2 regions of the Candidatus Stoquefichus sp. SB1 genome follow, and region 2 is predicted to be linked to the other one. Evidence: a T-box and tRNA genes for the amino acid it is inferred to sense, from the RefSeq annotation. Region 2 holds a T-box; the other holds one or more tRNA genes.
The links. A T-box is a leader RNA that pairs with one kind of tRNA and senses whether it is charged. The one in region 2 lies ahead of tyrS (tyrosine--tRNA ligase), so its partner is inferred to be a tRNA-Tyr.
Positions count from the first base shown of each region.

Region 1 (9,973 bases), on a different contig from region 2:
AAGATTCAAGAGCAGGTTTAACAACTGCTTTTGATGTTGATGGAACATTTCAGGTATTACTTGTTCATATTGAAAATTCAGATCAATGGGATACAATTGAGAGAAGAAGAATGTTATTTCAGATAGAACTCTATTTTGAAAAAATAGACTGTGCTTATAGCTTCTTTTGGTATGATGGTTATTTTGTATTGATTGTCAATAATCTGGATGAAAATGAATTTGATAAAACGATAAGAAATATGTATGAGCGTGCTCAAAAAAGAATGAATAAATATTTTATTCATGTTGGAGTTGGAACACCACTTAAAGATTTTAGAAATGTCATATTGGCTTATAAACGCGCTTTAAGTGCTGTTCGTTTGGCAACTCAGTTTCATCAACCAATTTTATATTTCCGTGATATGGGTATCTATCAAATCATCTGTTCCATTGAAGACCAAGAGATTTTATATGATATGTATCATCGTCTCCTTGATCCTTTGATTCAATATGATCAAAAACATCATGGAGAATTAGAGAAAACACTTTATTATTATTTGGAGTATAATGGAAGTCCACAGGCAATGGCTAAACATCTTTATACACACCGTAATACTATTAATTATCGTTTGAATAAAATTAAAGAACTTTTGCATAATCAATTATCTTCTTATGAAGATTTATTTCCATACATGATGGCTTTTTATATTAAGAAAATGGGAATGATGAAATAATATTCATAACACATACAAAAAGTGATATGATATATATAAGAACAATAGTGAAAGGAATATACCTCCTTTAGCGAGTCGTTAAAGGTCAAGAAGAATTATGATATGGAATTGTTATATTTCAATGGACTTAACTACACTAACATGTAGACGCTAACGCTTCGGCCCATTTCCATATAACAATATCGTAAGTATTGTTCTTATAAATGGAGGGAAATAAAAATGTGGAAATATATGGATCAGAATCAATCTCAAGAATTTTTATTATCCCTTCATTTGCTGCATAATCAATTATCCGATAAAGAGAAAGTAAAAATGCTTTATTCCATCAGTAATTCAATAGAAGAAAATTATAATATAATTAAAATAAAAAAGAGAAATGGATCATTAAGAACTATTTATCAACCACATACGAATTTGAAATTAATTCAAAGACAGATTTTAAAAACTATTCTTAATAATAGAAGTGTTTCTACTTATGCAAAAGCATATCATAAAAATATTGGATTAAAAGATAATGCATATCCACATGTTCATCAAAAAAGAATCCTTAAATTAGATATTAAAGATTTTTTTGAACATATTCAATTTATAGATGTTTATAATGCATGTTTTTCATTAGCATACTTTCCTCAATCTATTGGTCATTTATTAACACAACTGTGTACTTATCATGGATATTTGCCACAAGGGGCACCTACATCTGCTTATATATCTAATTTGGTAATGAAAGAATTTGATGAACAGATAGGTGAATGGTGTGAAAACAAGCATATTTGTTATACAAGATATTCTGATGATATGACATTCTCAGGTGATTTCAATCCCCGTGAAGTGATTCAAAGAGTTAGAAAAGCTCTTTACCCTCTAGGACTTGAAATAAACAATCAGAAGATTCATGTTATTGGGAATGGACAGCAACAAAATGTGACAGGGCTAGTTGTGAATCAAAAAGTTCAAACATCAAGTCGTTATCGAAAAAAAGTAAGACAAGCGATTTATTATATGAAAAAATATGGACTGGAATCACATTTATCCGCTATTCAATATCAGCAATCACCACAAAATTATTTACATCATCTTTATGGACAAGTCCAATATATTCTACAAATCAATCCACTTGATCAAGAATTTCAATCCTATCAAGAATACTTAAAAAAGATAAAATAAAAACTCACACATTGTGTGAGTTATTTGTTTATTGGAGCGGGTGATGGGAATCGAACCCACGTAGTCAGCTTGGAAGGCTGAAGTTCTACCATTGAACTACACCCGCATATACAGAGCATCTCAACTACTGCTTGTATATAATACCATTATAAACAAAATTATGCAAGAGTTTTTACATATTTTTTAAAAATATTTATCTAAATATTCTTCTAAACAAATCCCTTCCTGCATTATTGTTTTAGCATGTTCTTTACCAACATAACGATAATGCCAAGGTTCATATCCAACCTTAGTGATTTGATTTTTATCATTAGGATATCGTAAGATAAAACCATATTTATAACAATTTTCAATAAGCCATTGCTGCTCAGCAGTTTTTTCTTGGCTTTCATCTAATAGTTGATGACTTGTTGCGACAATATCAACTGCTAATCCCATTTGATGTTCACTAGTACCAGGTCTTGCCACCCAAAAAGAGGCTTTTTCTTCTGCTTCTTCCTGACTAGAAGATTGTTTCTGATAGCTCATAACTTCATTATTAAAAAGTTTTTGTTGTTTAGCTTGAGTACGATATGATGAACAGATGAAAGGACTGAGACCCTGTGCTCTTGCATCATCCATCATTTGTTGAAGATCTGGATATGCACGTTTATCTATAGATTGTCCATTGTTGAGTTGAACTAAATCCACTTGCCAGTTATCTGGAATTTGATTCTGATAATTGACGAGTGTTAACAATTCATCTTTTTTGGGCTTAGGCAGTTGCGTTTGCTGAGTTGTTTGATTGTTGGCAGGTACAGTTGATTTGTTTTGGTTTGTCATATATAGGAAAATTATAAAACAGAAAATAAGTATTCCGATACTTGTTAATAATAAAACACACCATTTTTTGAGTTTGTATTTCATCTTTGTCTCTCCTTTGTCTTTTTTCTTTATAATATCTTATAAAAAGGAGACATCAGAGTTACAAAGTTTTCGCATCATCTTTGCATCATTAATTGTTTTTTAAACTTTTAATACCTATATGAAAATTGTTTTCATTTGAAATTGTGTAATAATATTTTTGAATATCTTCTTTAGAGATATGCAAGTATTCAAGTCCAAATAGGAAATCACTTTCTTGACTTGGAACAATAAAAGATTCATCTGTATAAAATAAATATTGATAGATAGTTTGTGTTTGTGCATCTATCCAAATGTCAATAAAACTTGTTTTGCTAGAATAAGTGATAATATCAATGGTAACAGATTTCTTTGGATCAGTTGGATGACTGAAAACTCTTGTTATATAACTATAAGAATTAAAGTCGTTTTGAAAATCAATGTTTGGAATGATATTGAGTTTTTGTAGTTTGCTAATCTCAGCTTGAACATGTGATGTGATATTTTGCATATGAGCATTAAGTTTTGTTTCTTTTTGACTCACAAGAATAATATTGTCTTCATTTTCTCCATAAAAAGAGGATAATAATTTGATTTTTTGGGAAGTGTTTAATCGGCTTGTTTGATAAGTTTGCGTTGAAGTTTCATTTATATCTTCTATACCAATTGATGATAGTATTTTTTCATCATCCCATTTTGAAAGTGCGAAAGGGGTGAGTGGAATGAGAATAAGTAAACAGATTGGAATGAAAAAATAAAAGATATGTTTATATGTTTTCATTATTTTCACCTTTCTTTAAATGAATAGTTATGATTGTTCCTTGATGAAGAACACTATCAATTGTCATTGTTGCATGATGAATTTGAATGATTTGATCAGTAATAGCTAATCCTAGACCAGCACTTCCTGCATTACGAGAACGAGATTTATCCACCATATAAAAAGCTTCTCTCACTTTATCAAGATGTGTTGCATCAATCCCACACCCATTATCAATGATTTTAATTTCATAGTCCTGAGGTGTCTTTCTTCCAACAATAGAAATCTGCCCATTTTCTGTAACAGCTTTACGGGCATTATCTAAAAGATTTAAAAAAACTGTTTGCATTAAATCAGGTTCAATCCATAAGTTACATTCTTCAATGTTCATAATCAGCTGAATATTTTTTTGATTTGTAATAGGTATAAATGTGTCTTTTATTGTTTCAAAAAAAACTTGGGAAGAAATGGAATGCATTGTAAAGTCTTTTTTCTTTAAAATAATTAAATCCATTAATTTCATTGACATAGATTCTAATCGTTTTCCTTCTTGGACAATAGCGTGTGCGTAGGTAATAACTTGTTCATGAGTGAGTTCTTTGGAACGAATCATATCACCATATCCAATCATAGATGTTAAGGGTGTTTTGAGTTCGTGAGCAAAATTACTGACAAAGATTTCTTGGCGCTCTACTGAATCTTGTAAAGAGGCAATAGAGGCTTTTAAACGCTTAGACATTGTATTAAAGTCTTTTGTAAATTGACCTATTTCATCTTCACTAGATATGGGAATATCTTCGATAAAATCACCATTAGCAATTTCTTTGGTTGCGATTGAAAGTTTATGGAGAGGATTTGTCAGCCATCTAGCAATCCAAAAAATAACGATAGCACTTATACAGGATAAGAGAATGGTATAAGTAAGGAATGTTTGATATTGGTCATTACGCGCTTGAAAAATTGAGGAGATATTATGTGAATTTTGAATGTATATATTCGTGTTACCAAAGTGAAGAGAACTTAATGCATGGAGAGAATATTGATCTTTCTCTTTGAAAATTTTATATGCCCTTTGATGATCATTGATTTTATCTATAAAATTATTTTTATCACTAAAACCTCCATTTTGATAAATAATTTGACCTTGTGTGTCTCTTAAACAAAATGAAAGATTACCACTTAAAGTTTGAATAGTTATTGTTCCAATAGAATTTTGAATAACTTTAATTGCAAGTGAAGGATCAAGAGTATCTGTCATTGGAATATCAAACTCTCTTTGTAAAGAAGAAATATAAATATCATTTTCTTTATAAACACTTTCAATTTCTCGTTCTAATGAAGTATGAAAACTTGATTGGATAAGAAAATAACTGCCAATGCTAAAAACACTAACAGTTATCAACATAATACTGAGATAGAGTTTCCAAAAGAATTTCATGATTCTTCCTCCAGACGATAACCGATTTTATAAACAGGAACGATTTTATCTTCAAGACCTAATTTTTTTCGCATTCTTTGAACATGTAAATCAACTGTGCGACTATCCCCCATATAACTTTCATTCCAAACACTTTCATAGATACGATCTCTAAAAAGCGCAATATTTTTATTCTGGACAAAAAGAATAAGAAGATCATATTCTTTAACAGTGAGATTAATCACTTGGTTATTCTTTTTCACGATTCTTGATAATGTATCAATTGTAACATCATACACACTTAAAAATTGAGAAGTTTTATGAAATCTTCTTAGGACCGCTTCAACTCGAGCTAAAAGTTCAATGATTTCAAAAGGTTTAATAATATAGTCCTCAGCACCCAATTTCAATCCTTTAACACGATCTTTAACATCTGATTTGGCTGTTAAGAAAATGACAGGAATTTCAAAAGGTTTGATATATTCAATGAGTTCATAGCCATCTATAACTGGTAACATAATATCAAGCAGAATTAAATCAAAGCTTTCGTTTTCTATCAAATCTGCTGCTTGTTTGCCATCATATACACATTGACATGCATAACCACTATCAACTAAATTAATTCTTATAAGTTCAGAAATTGTTTTTTCATCTTCAACAACTAATATTTTATTCATAAAGAATTCTCCTTTGTTTCTATTATATATCAAAGTTGCATCATAACTGCATCTTATTTGAAAGCATAAACAAAAAACACACTTACATGAAGTAAATGTGTTAGTAATCATTGGAGCGGGTGATGGGAATCGAACCCACGTAGTCAGCTTGGAAGGCTGAAGTTCTACCATTGAACTACACCCGCAACTCAATTAGACTTCATTAGTCTATCATTTTTTTAAATAAATTTCAATACTTTTTTTACAAATAAATATCAAATTATTGAAACGCAACTGACCTTTGCAACCGATAGTTTCTAAAAAGGAAAGTAGAGTTTGTAGTCAATCATTGATGATTTCTTTATAGTATGGGTGAGGAGGAAAAGAAAATGAAAAAAATATTAGAAGTACGTCATATAGAAAAAAGTTACCATGACAATAAGGCAATTGATGATTTATCTTTTTGTGTTTATGAAGGAGAAATTCTTGGTTTATTAGGTCCAAATGGTGCTGGGAAAAGTACGATGATTGGTATCTTATCAACACTTTTAAAGAGTGATGGAGGAAATATTGATATGTTTGGTTTATCGCTAGCATCAAATATTCAACAAATTAAAAGTCAACTTGGTATTGTACCCCAAGAGATAGCTATATATGAAGATGTATCAGCTTATCGAAATGTTGCCTTCTTTGCATCATTATATGGTGTGAAAAAGAAAGAATTAAAAGAACAGGTTTTAAAAGCATTATCATTTGTTGGTTTGTTAGATAAAAAGGATGAGTTACCAAAAACCTTTAGTGGAGGTATGAAAAGGAGATTGAATATTGCTTGTGCTATCGCTCATCAACCTCAATTGCTGATTTTGGATGAACCTACAGTAGGCATTGATCCACAATCAAGAAATCATATTCTATCTTCATTAAAGATATTGAGAGATCAAGGAACGACTATTATTTATACAACTCATTATATGGAAGAGGTTGAAGAAATTGCCGATCGGATTGTGATTATGGATAAGGGGGTAAAGATTGCAGAAGGGACATTGAAAGAATTGTTGGATATCTATAAAGATACTTTGATATATACTTTCTTTGTTGAAAAGACACAGGAAGATATTGTTGAAAAACTTTTATCTATAAAAGGAGTGCAACAAGTCGAAATACAGAAAAATTCATTAAAAATAACTGTATCAAAAAAATGGGATGTTTTAGATAAAATTATTTTATTTTTTGTAGAAGAGGGATATCATATTCAGAAAATGGAAACAGAAGAGGGAAATTTAGAAATGGTCTTTTTAACATTAACTGGAAAGAAGTTAAGGGATTGATTATGAAAATTTGGATTTTATTAAAACATGAGTTTTTTCGCTTAATTGCGAGTCCAAGTACGTTATCTATTTTCTTGATTTTTCCCTTTGTTCTTATTTCCTTAATGGGTTTTTTATTTGAAGATCTTTATCATACATCATTGCTGAGTTCATATGATTTTTATGGTGTAACAATGTTATTTTATATTGCAATGATGTCTTCCACTGTTCCAGCAAATGTTTTTTTAGAAAAGAAAATTAAAAGTGGGAATACAAGAATTTTTTATAGTCCTGTTTCACGCGAGGCTATTTATGGTTCTAAAATTATTGTTTGTTTTTTTGTGATGAGTGTTTGTTTTTCTTTGAATATTATTGTGTTTGAAATGACTTCTTTTGTGAATTTTGGTGGAGAAAATATAGGTTATGTTATTTTATTAATGATTATTTTTATTTTGTTTTTGGTTTTATTGAGTAGTGCTATTTGTGTCAGTATTCGTAGTGAAGAAATAACAAATATTATTTTATCAAATTCTATGTCTGTATTAGGTTTACTATCAGGAATATTCTTTCCCATTGCAAGTTTAGGTGTTTTCTTTGAAAGAATTGCAGAATTTTCACCAATTAAATGGACTATTGATTGTTTATTTCAATTGATATATGACGGTGGTAGTGCCTATTATTGGTGGATTATGGCTGGTTTATTGATTCTATCATTACTTTTACTTGGGATTGTTCATAAGAATTATCAACCAGAAAATTATATTTAGGAGGGAAAGAAACATGTTTAAACATACTCGTTTTGTTTTATATCGAATTATTCATAATAAAGCAAATTTAACAGTTTACCTTATTTTAATACCCCTTGTTATGGGAATGGCTATATATTTTACAAATCATGTTTCTGAGAATATGCGTATTGGTATTGTTGGAAATATGCATATGATAGAAAATGAATATATTCAATATACGTATTTAGATGAAATACCAAAAACATCTCAAATGGTTCTTAATCAATATGATGCTATTGTAGTTTGGGAAAATCAAGATATAAAAGTTATATCTACCAAAGGAGAAGAGTTTAATCAAATGGTTTCATCAATAATCAATGGTGAAGCCACATCCACTTCTTTAAAAACTGACGAACGAGGAAATGCAACACAAATTATTGGCTTTTTAATGATGGTTGTTTCACTATTGGGGGTTCAAATTTATGTTTACTATTTTGATGAAAGAAATAGCATTGATAAACGAATACTTGCGACATCAATTCGCTATCATCAATATATGCTAAGTCATCTTATTGTGGTTTTATGTTTTCTATTTTTACCAGCATTTATAATTCTTTTGGGCGCTATGATCTTATTGCATATCACACTTTCAATAGCATTATGGGAATTTTCATTGATTCTTTTTCTGTTATGTTTCTTTGCTGCTTCGTTTGGATTGTGGATTAATGCTTTATCACAGACTTTAGAAGAAAGCATGATGTTTGGAAATATGTTTGCTATAGTGGCGACTGTGGTATCTGGTGGATTTGTTGAAGTGACTCATAATGAAATATTTAATCATATTATTCAAATATTACCTCAAAGACAAATGATGTTGTTATTGAATGCTTTAGAAAATGGAACAGCTATACCAATATTAGGAATTGTCTATGTGATTGTCTTATCACTTATTATGATATGGATAGGGGTAGTTGTTGAAAAAAGAAGAATGTCATAAAGATAATATTCGTTGTATAACATCAGTATTTTATTTCAAAAATAAAATACTTTTATATGTAAAAAAACTTCCTCGTTTTGAGGAAGTTTGTCTCATATTGGAGCGGGTGATGGGAATCGAACCCACGTAGTCAGCTTGGAAGGCTGAAGTTCTACCATTGAACTACACCCGCATATGAATGGTGACCCGCAGGCGACTCGAACGCCTGACCCTCTGATTAAAAGTCAGATGCTCTACCGACTGAGCTAGCGGGTCAAATATAAATTGGCTGGGATACCTGGATTCGAACCAGGGAGATGACAGAGTCAAAGTCTGTTGCCTTACCGCTTGGCTATATCCCAATAAAAAAATGGTGGGGAGGGGCGGATTCGAACCACCGAACCGAAAGGAACTGAGTTACAGTCAGCCGCGTTTAGCCACTTCGCTACCTCCCCAAAACATGGTGCCGGCTAAAGGACTTGAACCCTCAACCTACTGATTACAAGTCAGTTGCTCTACCAATTGAGCTAAGCCGGCAATGGTGGAGGTTAACGGGCTCGAACCGCTGACCCTCTGCTTGTAAGGCAGATGCTCTCCCAACTGAGCTAAACCTCCATTTTTCTTAGTGCTTACTTATAATACCATAGGACATATTTTCAGTCAAGAAAAAAATGACAAAAAAAGAAGCAAAAATGCTTCTTTAAATGTTTAAATAGACTTGTTTATAATTGTTGCCAAATCTCTTTTTGTATCTCAGCAATTTTTTCTCAATATTTGTTACTTGAGTGCAATGAAAATATTTGATAACTGGCTGTAATGTCATTCTTGTATCATCAATGATGACAGACTGTATAATATCGATTTCTAATTCTCTTTGGATATCAAGAATTTGTTTTTCATCAAAATATTCCTCATAGACAATAGCAAACATAGACTCTTGAATTCTTGCTACAACAGTTTTATTTTTAGCATATTTTTTCAAAGTTAATATAAAATTGTTTGTCCATTCATCACGTAAATTAACATCTAACATATTGTATATTTTATGTGCATGAATTGTTTCAACTATAAATATTGTCATCTCAGTATTTTGAGAAAGATTTTTTTGAAGATGTTCTAAAAGACCATATAAATTCAAAAACTGTGTCTCTCTATCAATTCTTTCAAAATACGCAAGTTCTTCCTTTTCCTTTTTGCTTATTAAATGCAGATAGAGAAGTCTTGCTATAAAGATTCCCATAAGTGTACCAACAAAAACAATAGGCCAAATAGAAATTCCCCAATTTGTTTTAGGTTTTACAAGCAATGACCATTTTGCAGGCATTTCAAAACTTTCCTCAACAACATTTAAATAATCTGCTTTTTCA
Region 1 covers NZ_LN852692.1:32,415-42,387, forward strand. The annotation lists gene BN1865_RS00180 (PucR family transcriptional regulator) at 1-713, shown strand, start outside; gene BN1865_RS00185 (reverse transcriptase family protein) at 933-1,880, shown strand; tRNA gene BN1865_RS00190 (tRNA-Gly) at 1,913-1,986, opposite strand; gene BN1865_RS00195 (M15 family metallopeptidase) at 2,064-2,786, opposite strand; gene BN1865_RS00200 (hypothetical protein) at 2,875-3,543, opposite strand; gene BN1865_RS00205 (sensor histidine kinase) at 3,530-4,960, opposite strand; gene BN1865_RS00210 (response regulator transcription factor) at 4,957-5,616, opposite strand; tRNA gene BN1865_RS00215 (tRNA-Gly) at 5,728-5,801, opposite strand; gene BN1865_RS00220 (ABC transporter ATP-binding protein) at 5,985-6,923, shown strand; gene BN1865_RS00225 (ABC transporter permease) at 6,926-7,669, shown strand; gene BN1865_RS00230 (ABC transporter permease) at 7,683-8,627, shown strand; tRNA gene BN1865_RS00235 (tRNA-Gly) at 8,726-8,799, opposite strand; tRNA gene BN1865_RS00240 (tRNA-Lys) at 8,807-8,882, opposite strand; tRNA gene BN1865_RS00245 (tRNA-Gln) at 8,893-8,968, opposite strand; tRNA gene BN1865_RS00250 (tRNA-Tyr) at 8,978-9,061, opposite strand; tRNA gene BN1865_RS00255 (tRNA-Thr) at 9,068-9,143, opposite strand; tRNA gene BN1865_RS00260 (tRNA-Val) at 9,146-9,221, opposite strand; gene BN1865_RS00265 (hypothetical protein) at 9,307-9,973, opposite strand, start outside.
Region 1: it encodes a tRNA-Tyr, which carries the amino acid that the T-box ahead of tyrS (tyrosine--tRNA ligase) is inferred to sense. The anticodon was not compared.

Region 2 (9,973 bases):
ATATGAATACAAGAAATATCATAGGAAGCATGATATCAAAGAATAAAAGCCCATACCCTGCTATTAAACAAATAAAAGCAAAAACAAAAGTACCTCGATGATGGTCGTTTTGACAAGAAATCCGATGATGTTTTTGATAAACATAAAGATCATAGGCAACAACAACTGTTTTTAAACATCCCATAGCAATTGGCAAAACAAAACATAACCAGATTGCATAATCCATAGAGATTGTAAAAAATAAAAAGCAAGGAATTAAACCAATAATATATCTAAGTAATTTATAAATATATTGTGAGACACTATATTCACGACTATCCATTTTCATCAAAATAATCGCATAATATTTATCTTGACTAGGATTAATCATTTCTGTATTGAATCGTGTGCCAATCAATGTTAAAAAGAAAAGCAATTGTAAAAACGAATGAAAATCAACACGGTCCATATAAGCCAGTGGAACCATAAACATGATGAGAAAATAAATGAATTTACCAAGAAAAAGAGAAATAAATTCCCATAACACACTTAAAATATGACCTAATACTTTTAATCCGTAATGCTGATATAAGGAAACAGGCAATATTTTTTTAATAAATGGAAGACTTTTTAAAGCATAGATCATACTATTGACATGATAAGTATCTTTTAAGCGATAAGCAATCAAAAAGGTCTTAAGCATCATGGTCATCCTTTAAAATTTTGATAATTTTTTCTTGTAATTCATCTTGATTCAGTCCATTCCTATCAACAAAAGATAATTGACCTTTATTTAAAATAACAATTTCATCACATAGATCAATAGCCAATTCCATAATATGTGTTGAAAAAATAAGAATATGTTCTTCCTTCATTTGTTTTAAAAGTTTTTTCATTTCATCAGCCACAACAACATCTAAAGATGTAAGTGGTTCATCTAGCAATAAGATAGCAGGCTTGGCAATCAATTGAATTAACATCTGCATCTTATTTTTCATTCCATGTGAAAAATCTTTTAATAAACGATCACGATCTTCAGCAGCAATATTGACAATATCAAAATATTCATCAATACTTTTTAAGTCAACAATATTTTTTTGATTCACTTCAATAAAAAATTTCAAAAATTCTCTAGCTGTTAAAAACTCTGGAACTGTTGGTGTTGATAAAACATAACCAATATCATTCATGGTAAGAGGACGTTGTTCACCATCCTCAATATAAAATGTTCCCCCATCAATATCTATATCATGATTCAAGCAATTAAATAATGTTGTTTTTCCAGCCCCATTTCTTCCTAATAAGCCATAAATTTTCCCCTGTTCAAAACAAAAATGAATATCTTCTAAAACTTTTTTATCTTCAAAACTTTTTTGAAGATGTTCAATAACTAATTTCATATATCCCCCTTATTTATAATAATTTTGATAAAAGTATATCATCAATCAATGGATATCACAACAACCATTTGATGGTATTCTTTTTCTTTACAATTCATACATTCAATGAAATAATAGAAAAAAGGAAGTGAATAAAAAATGTATTTAGTCATTGATATTGGTGGAACTTATACAAAATATGGCTATTACCAAAAAGATGGTCATTGTTTAAAAAAATCAAAGATACCAACTGTTAAAACAAATCTTGCTGATTTTTATAACAGTTTAACAAGCCTCATAAAAGATGATGTTGTCGGTATAGCCATCAGTATGCCTGGCATAATTGAGAGTCAAACAGGTTATGTGCATGCGATTACACTTTTGCCTTTTTTAGCCAATCATTCTCTTAAACAAGAACTCGAAGACATTACCCACCTTCCCGTTTCTATAGAAAATGATGCTAAGTGTGCTGCTCTTGGTGAAATGTGGAAAGGCAGTTTACAAAATGCCCACAATGCTCTCATGATTGTTTTGGGTAGTGGAATTGGCGGAACGCTTATCTTAGATGGCAAAATCTATAACAGTCATCATCATAAAGCTGGTGAGATTGGTTCTATTCTTATGAATACTGATGATACTTATAGAGTAATGACAAATTTTGGAAAGAACAATAGTGCTAACGCACTCATCGCTTCAATGAGTCAAATGATGGGATGTTTAGAAGATGGTCAAGTTGTTTTTGAAAAAATTCAGGATCATCCTACTGCCTATCAGCATTTTCTAAAGTATTGTCGTCAAATTGCATTTATGATTTATAATCTTGATTATATTCTTGATCTTGATGTTGTTTGTATTGGTGGCGGTATCAGTGAACAACCTATCCTCATAACAACAATTCAACAAGAATTTCAAAAACTTCGTCAGCAATATCAAGAAGATGAACATCAGCCTATTATAACAGCTTGTCACTATTATAATGATGCTAATCTATTAGGAGCATTAAAAAATCATATATCTTAAATATGATTTCAATAAAGAGTTATCGCCACAAAACGATAACTCTTTTCATCAATCAAAATGAATGATTTTATATTTGATTTGGATCAAGATATTTCTGTTCATGTTTTTTATAAGCCACAAAAGTACGATTGGCAATATCCAAAGAAATGTCCCCAATTCTTTCCATGTGTGATAAAATATCTAGAAAAACTGAAGCTGCAAATGAATTGTCACATATATTCTGACACATTCTTTCAAAATGATTTTGTTGACATTGCAATTCTAATAAATTCAGTTGTTTTTCTTTATTATTCAACTGTCCTAATAACCTTGCACCTTTTCTTGTATCATAAATATGCATAGCATCTGCTAACATATCTTCAATTAAACTATAAATCTTTTCAAAATCATCAATGGCACCAGATGAAAAAGTTCCTTTTTCATCATAAACCATCTTATAAAAATCAATGAGATTATTAACCTGATCAGAAATTTGTTCTAAATGTTTAACAATTTGATAATTTTTATAATATTCCTGAGTTTGATCTTGTGATAAAGTTGGCTGCTGAGCTATTTTGAGCAGATATTGAGATAATGAGGCATCATATCTATTGACTAAAGCTTCAATTTCTATCACTTCATCATACTCTTCTGTATTATGTGACAAAAGATATTGTTTTGACAATTTGATATTTTCTAAAACATTGCGTCCCATTCTTAAAGTATTTTTTCTAGCAACTGCTAAAGCGGCAGCTGGGAATTTTTCAATCAGCTGATCATCAAGCTGATCAATATTTTCAATTTTGATACCTTTATTATCTTCACCTGGAATCAGTAATTTTAATAATTTAACACATTGGCCAACAAAAGGAATCACAAGGATGGTAGAAGCCACATTAAAGATAAAATGTGCCTGAGCAATATACATTTCAGGACCACCATATATGATCTGATTAACCCAATTTGTCAAATTGACAAAAGGCGTCAAGATAATCATTCCTAACAAAGCTCCTAAAAGATTATAGACTGCATGAAACCAAGCAGCTCGCTTTGTTGCAATAGAACCACCTAAAGAAGCCAATAAAGCCGTCATACAAGTTCCCACATTTGCTCCAAATATAAAAGCCGCTCCTGCTGCCGGTGTCAATACACCTGTAATATATAACTTTTGAACAATTCCAATAATAGCAGTTGATGATTGCATAATAGCAGTTGCAATTGTTGCTCCTATCAAAGCAAACCAAGGCTGTTTTCCTAACATAATCATCATATCCATAAACCATGCTTCTTTAGCAATCAATACCAGTTCATTGCTCATCATTTCTAAGCCTACAAAAATCAAGCCAAAACCAGTTAATACCTTTCCCACATAGGATATTTTTTTCTTCTTTGCTAAAAACATAACTGCTACACCAATAAAAACAAAGTAATAAGCAAACTGTTCAATGTTCAACCCAATCATAATAGAAGTAACACAGGTTCCAATATTCGCACCAATAGTAATACCAATTGCCTGTTCCAATCCCATCAGTCCAGCTCTTACTAAACTAATTGAAATGACTGTAACGGCTGAACTTGAATGTAGTAATGCTGAAATAAACGTTCCAACCAAAATTGACATCAACAAGTTTCTTGTATATTTTTCAATATATTCTCTGATTCTTGTTCCAGCAATACTTTTTAATGCGTCACTCATCATTTGAATGCCATAAATAAAAATAGCCAATCCACCCAAAACCAATCCAACTGCCTCTATTGTATTTGCATTTAACCAATCCAACATAATGATCCCAGCTTTCCTAATTCTATTTTAACATAGATTTTTTATTTTTTAACAGAAACTTCAGATAAATCCAACATGTTCTTCATTTTTAATTGTTATACTACAAATGATTGGAGGAAAACAAATGAAAAAAGCAATTATAGATATTGGTTCTCATTCTATTCATCTACTCATTTATCATGACAAAAATAAAAAAGATGAAAAACTGATGAGCAAAAATAAAATGGTTGGTCTGATGAATTATATACATGACGATAAATTAAACCAAGAAGGTCAGAATGCATTAATAGAAACACTAAGAGAATTCAAAAAACTAATCAGACGTCTTGATGTTGATTCAGCATATTATTTTGCTACTGCAGCACTTAGAAACATTTCTAATCGTCAGGAAGTTCTAAGACGAGTGACAACGTCTTTAGGAATTCATATTGAAGTTCTTTCCCATCAGGAAGAAGGAATGTTAGATTTTTATGGTATGCGAACATCCATTCATATTCCTAAGGGGTTGATGATTGATATTGGTGGTGGAAGTAGTGAAATTGTTCATTTTCAAGGTAATCATATTATTCAAAATCAATCGATCCCACTTGGTGCATTAAGTCTTTATAGAGATTATGTTAAAGGAATCACCCCAACGACAAAAGAACTGAATCAAATTTATGCTGAAGTGAAAAAACAGGTGCAATTATTAGATACATCTCATTTTTCTACACATGCAATTGGAATTGGTGGAACAATGCGAACAACACTTCGCGTTGCTCAAGCAATATTAAAAAAGAACCAGATTCATGATACAATGACCAAAGAAGAAATAGATTATTTAATCAGACAGCTGACTCAAAACACTAAAAAATCTGCACATACAATTCTTAAAATCAAGCCAGAACGTATTCATACTTTTATTCCAGGTCTGATTATTTTAAAAGAAATGATGACACAGTTTCAGATTGAACATCTTACAATTAGTTATACAGGATTAAGAGAAGGCTATTTTATAAAAAGAATCCAAAAAAACACAGATCTTTAATTCTGTGTTTTAAAATACTCTCTTACATAATTTTCATCTTTTTTAAGTTGATGAATCAATTCATCCTGAGAAGAAAAAGGCTTTTCTTTACGAATCAAATGATAAAATTCAACTTTCACTGTCATATCATATATATCATCATCAAAATCTAATATATAAACTTCTAAAGAAGGTTTATCCAATGCTGTAAAAGTTGGATTATAACCAATATTACACATTCCTAAATAAACGCAGTCATGAACATAGGCTTTAACAGCATAAACGCCTCCACAAGGCAAAAAGTAAGACTGATAATCTATGTTAGCGGTTGGAAAACCAATAGAATGACCAATTCTGCGTCCATGAATCACTTTCCCTAAGACACAATAATGACGACCAAGCAAAGCATTCATATCATCAATATTTCCTTCTTCTAAAACAAGTTTAATGCGTGAAGAAGATATTTTTTCACCTTTATAAAGCACTTCATCAATAACACTGACATGTGATCCAAAATATTTTCGTAATGTTTGAGCATCACCCAAATTACGATTCCCAAAACGAAAATCAAAACCACAGACAACATGCTGAATATGACTTGAAATTAAATATCTTTGAATAAAATCTTCAGGTGTTAATGCTGCAACTTCTTTAGTAAATTGAATAATAAATAAATAATCAATACCAGATTGTTCTAAAAGAGAAATCCGATCAGCCATAGACGTAAGATACTTCTCTTTTGAAATACGCCCTAAAACATAGAGAGGATAATGATCAAATGTCATTAAGGCTTTCTTATACCCCTTCTCATCACTTACACGAATAACTTCATTAACAAGCGCCATATGACCTATATGCAAACCATCAAAAAAACCAATAGCACTGCAAATAGGTTCAGTAATATCCAATTGTTGTCCATTCAAATAAACAATTTCCATCAAAATAACCCTCTTATACTCTTTAAATATCCTTGACCATTAGGTCCATAAACCGCTAATACTTTTCCCATCTGGTTCACAACAACAACCTGATGATCAATATCACTTTGAATCATTTTCCCATGAATCACAATATTTTCATCTTCAACAACATAATGCTCATAATGTGCAAAAGCCTGTTCCAAAGCCAAAATATGATAATCACCATTTTCAATTTCCTCTAATGTTACACAATCATCTAAACGAAAATGTCCTGACTGACTTCTCACCAATTTTGACATATGTCCTGGATATCCTAATTTTTTAGCAATATCAACGCAAAGTGAACGAATATAAGTACCTTTAGAACATTGCACCTTAAATGTTATTGTGTTTTTTTCTTGTTGTAAAAGTTCAATTGATTGAATGACAATATCTCTTGGTTCAATTTTAACTTCTTCATGATTTCTAGCATATTCATATAATTTTTTACCATTCACTTTAATTGCAGAATAGATAGGTGGCATTTGTTTTTGAGGACCTAAAAATGATTTTAATGTTGCTTCAACATCATTTACACCTTCAAATGTTTTTGTTTCTACAACTGTCCCACTACTATCATATGTATCAGTCGCCTCTCCTAAAGAAAGAGTTGCTATATATTCTTTTTCTTCACTTGTTAAAAACTGCAATGCCTTGGTTGCTTTTCCAATACACAAAACAAGTACACCTGTTGCATCAGGATCCAAAGTTCCACAATGTCCAACTTTCTTGGTATGTAGAATTTTTCTCACTTTATTGACCACATCATGGCTTGTCATCCCTGATGGTTTATTCACTAATAAGATTCCGTCCATTTTATCACCTGCTTTAGTATATCATAAAATTGAAAAAAATGGATAAAAATACCCATTTTTATTTCACAACTCTGTAAATATGGTTCACAGCCACATCAAAAGTCACTGCTTTTCCAGCCAAATCAGCTGCACCATAATTTTTAGGAAAAGTCACTTCAATCGTTTTTGATTCTTTCGCTTTCATTCCCATTAATTGATCTTCAAATCCATCAATAAATGTACCAGAACCAAGTTCCAATAAATATCCACTAGCACTGCCACCACTAAAGAGCTCTCCATCTTTTTTTCCAACATAATCAATCTTGACAATATCACCCTTTTGACATGCTGAAGATGTTTCTTCACGATAGACAGACACAAGATCAATATCAAAAGTCACATCTTTTCCAGCCAAATCAGTTGAACCATAATTTTCTGGAAAAGTCACTTCAATCGTTTTTGAACTACCCAAACTCATACCAGCAACCTGTTCTTCAAACCCATCAATATAAGTTCCAGAGCCTAATTCAAGGATAGCTCCTTGGGCTGTTCCACCTTGGAAAGCTGTCCCATCCAGTTTTCCAACATAATTCAATTTCACAACATCACCATTTTCAGCTTTGATATTGCTTTCTGTTTTCTTTTGTGAACTACAGCCAAACAAAACACTTAAACATAAAGCTAAACTTAATATTTTTTTCATTGTCTTCTCCTATTGATGATTAATCACATAATAATTTTTCTTACCACGTCTAATAACTGTTGCCTGTTTTCCAAAAGCATTTTCTTTTTGAATAACAAACTCAACATCAGTGATCTTTTCACCATTAATCAAAACAGATCCACCAGTCACAAATTGACGTGCTTCACGATTAGAAGACGCTGCCCCAACTTTAACTAAGGCATTTAAAATCTGCATATCTTCATCTAATTCAATACTTGGAACACCATTAAAACAAGACTGAACTTGTTCTAATGTTAAATTTTGAATTTGACCAGAGAATAACATTTGGCTAATATCCAATGCTTCCTGATAAGCTTCCTCACCATGAATAAAGGTAATAACTTCTTTTGCTAATGCTTTATGAGCTTCTCTTAAATGTGGCTGTGTTTTGTTTTTCTCAGCTAATTCTTCAATTTCTTCTTTTGATAAGAATGTTAAGAATTTTAAATAATCAATAACCTTATCATCTTCTGAATTAATAAAGAACTGATACATCTCATAAGGAGATGTTTTCTTTCTATCCAACCAGATTGCATGACCATTTGTCTTACCAAATTTCGTACCATCACTTTTTGTGAGCAATGGCATAGTAAATCCATAAGCTTCCTGACCTGTTTTCTTTCTAATCAATTCAATCCCAGCAGTAATATTTCCCCACTGATCCTGACCAGCAACCTGCATATGACAATCTTTATTTTCATATAACCAGTAAAAATCCATCGCCTGCATAATCATATATGAAAATTCAGTATACGTAATTCCTAAATCTAATCTTCTTTTGACAATATCTTTATTCAACATATAGTTGATATTAAAATATTTTCCATAATCTCTCAAGAAATCAATAAAATTTAAATCCTTTGACCAATCATAATTATTAACCACTTCAAATCCAAATAAATCCTGAGCTTGTTTTTTCAAACAATCAAAATTATGTTGAACTTGTTCTTTTGTAATCATTGGTCTTTCCGTATCCGGTTTTGGATCTCCTATCAAACCAGTTGCACCTCCAACTAGTAAAATCGGATTATGTCCAGCATCTTTTAATCTTTTACTGATTAAAAATGATGAAAAATGACCAATATGCAAACTATCTCCGGTTGGATCAGTCCCAATATAAAAAGTCATTCCTCCATTATTCAATTTTTCTTCAATGTCTGGTGAACTTACATCCTTAATTAATCCACGCCATACCAATTCATCATAAATTTTCATAATATCCTCCTTTAAATAAAAAAGAATTCTATCCCAAAGGACGAATTCTCGCGGTACCACCTTTATTTATGCATTAAGCATACTCTCTTTATTGATAACGGTGTTGCCACCGGCTAAACTTTGCATTTAGCTGCTCTAGAGTGTATTCATTATATCTATTGTCCTGTTTTCACCAGCCACAGGCTCTCTGTATCAAATCAATATAATTACTTGTCTCTTTCAACGCTTGTTTATATCATATTAAATTTTACAAATGAAGTCAATAAGGAAAAATAATTCTTTATGAAAATGTAAATATTTCTGCTAATTTTTCTTTAGATTCTTCAATCCGATATTTATCAACAATAATAATCACCTGATCTCCTACATAAAATTGTGTATCTCCATGTGGGATAATTTCATTTTTACCACGCATTAAAGAAACCAATAAACATCGAGGTGGTAATTGCAAAGAGGCGACAGTCTGATTCACAGCAATACTCCCAAGACTGACCACAAATGATATTAATTCTTTATTTTCAATATAATCAATAGGGTTTTTATTTTTTGTTAAACGATGTAATAAGCTTTCATAAATAGGCTCACTCCCAATACTATTAGCAATAATATAAGCAATAAATGAAACTGTTGCTATAGGAAGAAGAAGCTTTAATGTCCCACACATCTCTGCAATTAATACAATTCCTGTAATAGGTGCGCGGACAATCCCAGCAAAAAAACCAGCCATTGCAAAAATAATAAAGTTTACAAAATAAATATCTTCAACTCCACATAAGATAGCCACTTGCCCAAAAATAGCACCAATTAAACTTCCTAAAATCAGCAAAGGAAAGAAAATACCACCTGGTGCACCAGAACCAAAACTCAGCAATGAAAAGATAAATTTAACAATTAACAAAATAATCAATGTACTTAAAACAATATGATCACTATTAAGATAATCAACCAAAACATGTCCTCCACCAATAACTTGCGGAATATAAAGTCCTAAGATTCCAGAAATAAAGAGAGGAATAATGACTTTTTGATGAGATTTTAAAAACGGAATCTTATCATACAGTTTTAATGAAGTCATGGTCATTTTGTTATAAAAAGCACCCAATAATCCAGTTGCGATTCCTAAAACCAACAACCA
Region 2 covers NZ_LN852693.1:94,507-104,479, reverse strand. The annotation lists gene BN1865_RS01655 (hypothetical protein) at 1-682, opposite strand, end outside; gene BN1865_RS01650 (ABC transporter ATP-binding protein) at 675-1,379, opposite strand; gene BN1865_RS01645 (ROK family protein) at 1,518-2,378, shown strand; gene BN1865_RS01640 (Na/Pi cotransporter family protein) at 2,446-4,140, opposite strand; gene BN1865_RS01635 (Ppx/GppA phosphatase family protein) at 4,265-5,167, shown strand; gene BN1865_RS01630 (bifunctional riboflavin kinase/FAD synthetase) at 5,164-6,084, opposite strand; gene truB (tRNA pseudouridine(55) synthase TruB) at 6,084-6,920, opposite strand; gene BN1865_RS01620 (FKBP-type peptidyl-prolyl cis-trans isomerase) at 6,979-7,602, opposite strand; gene tyrS (tyrosine--tRNA ligase) at 7,612-8,838, opposite strand; T-box leader at 8,872-9,070, opposite strand; gene BN1865_RS01610 (ClC family H(+)/Cl(-) exchange transporter) at 9,119-9,973, opposite strand, start outside.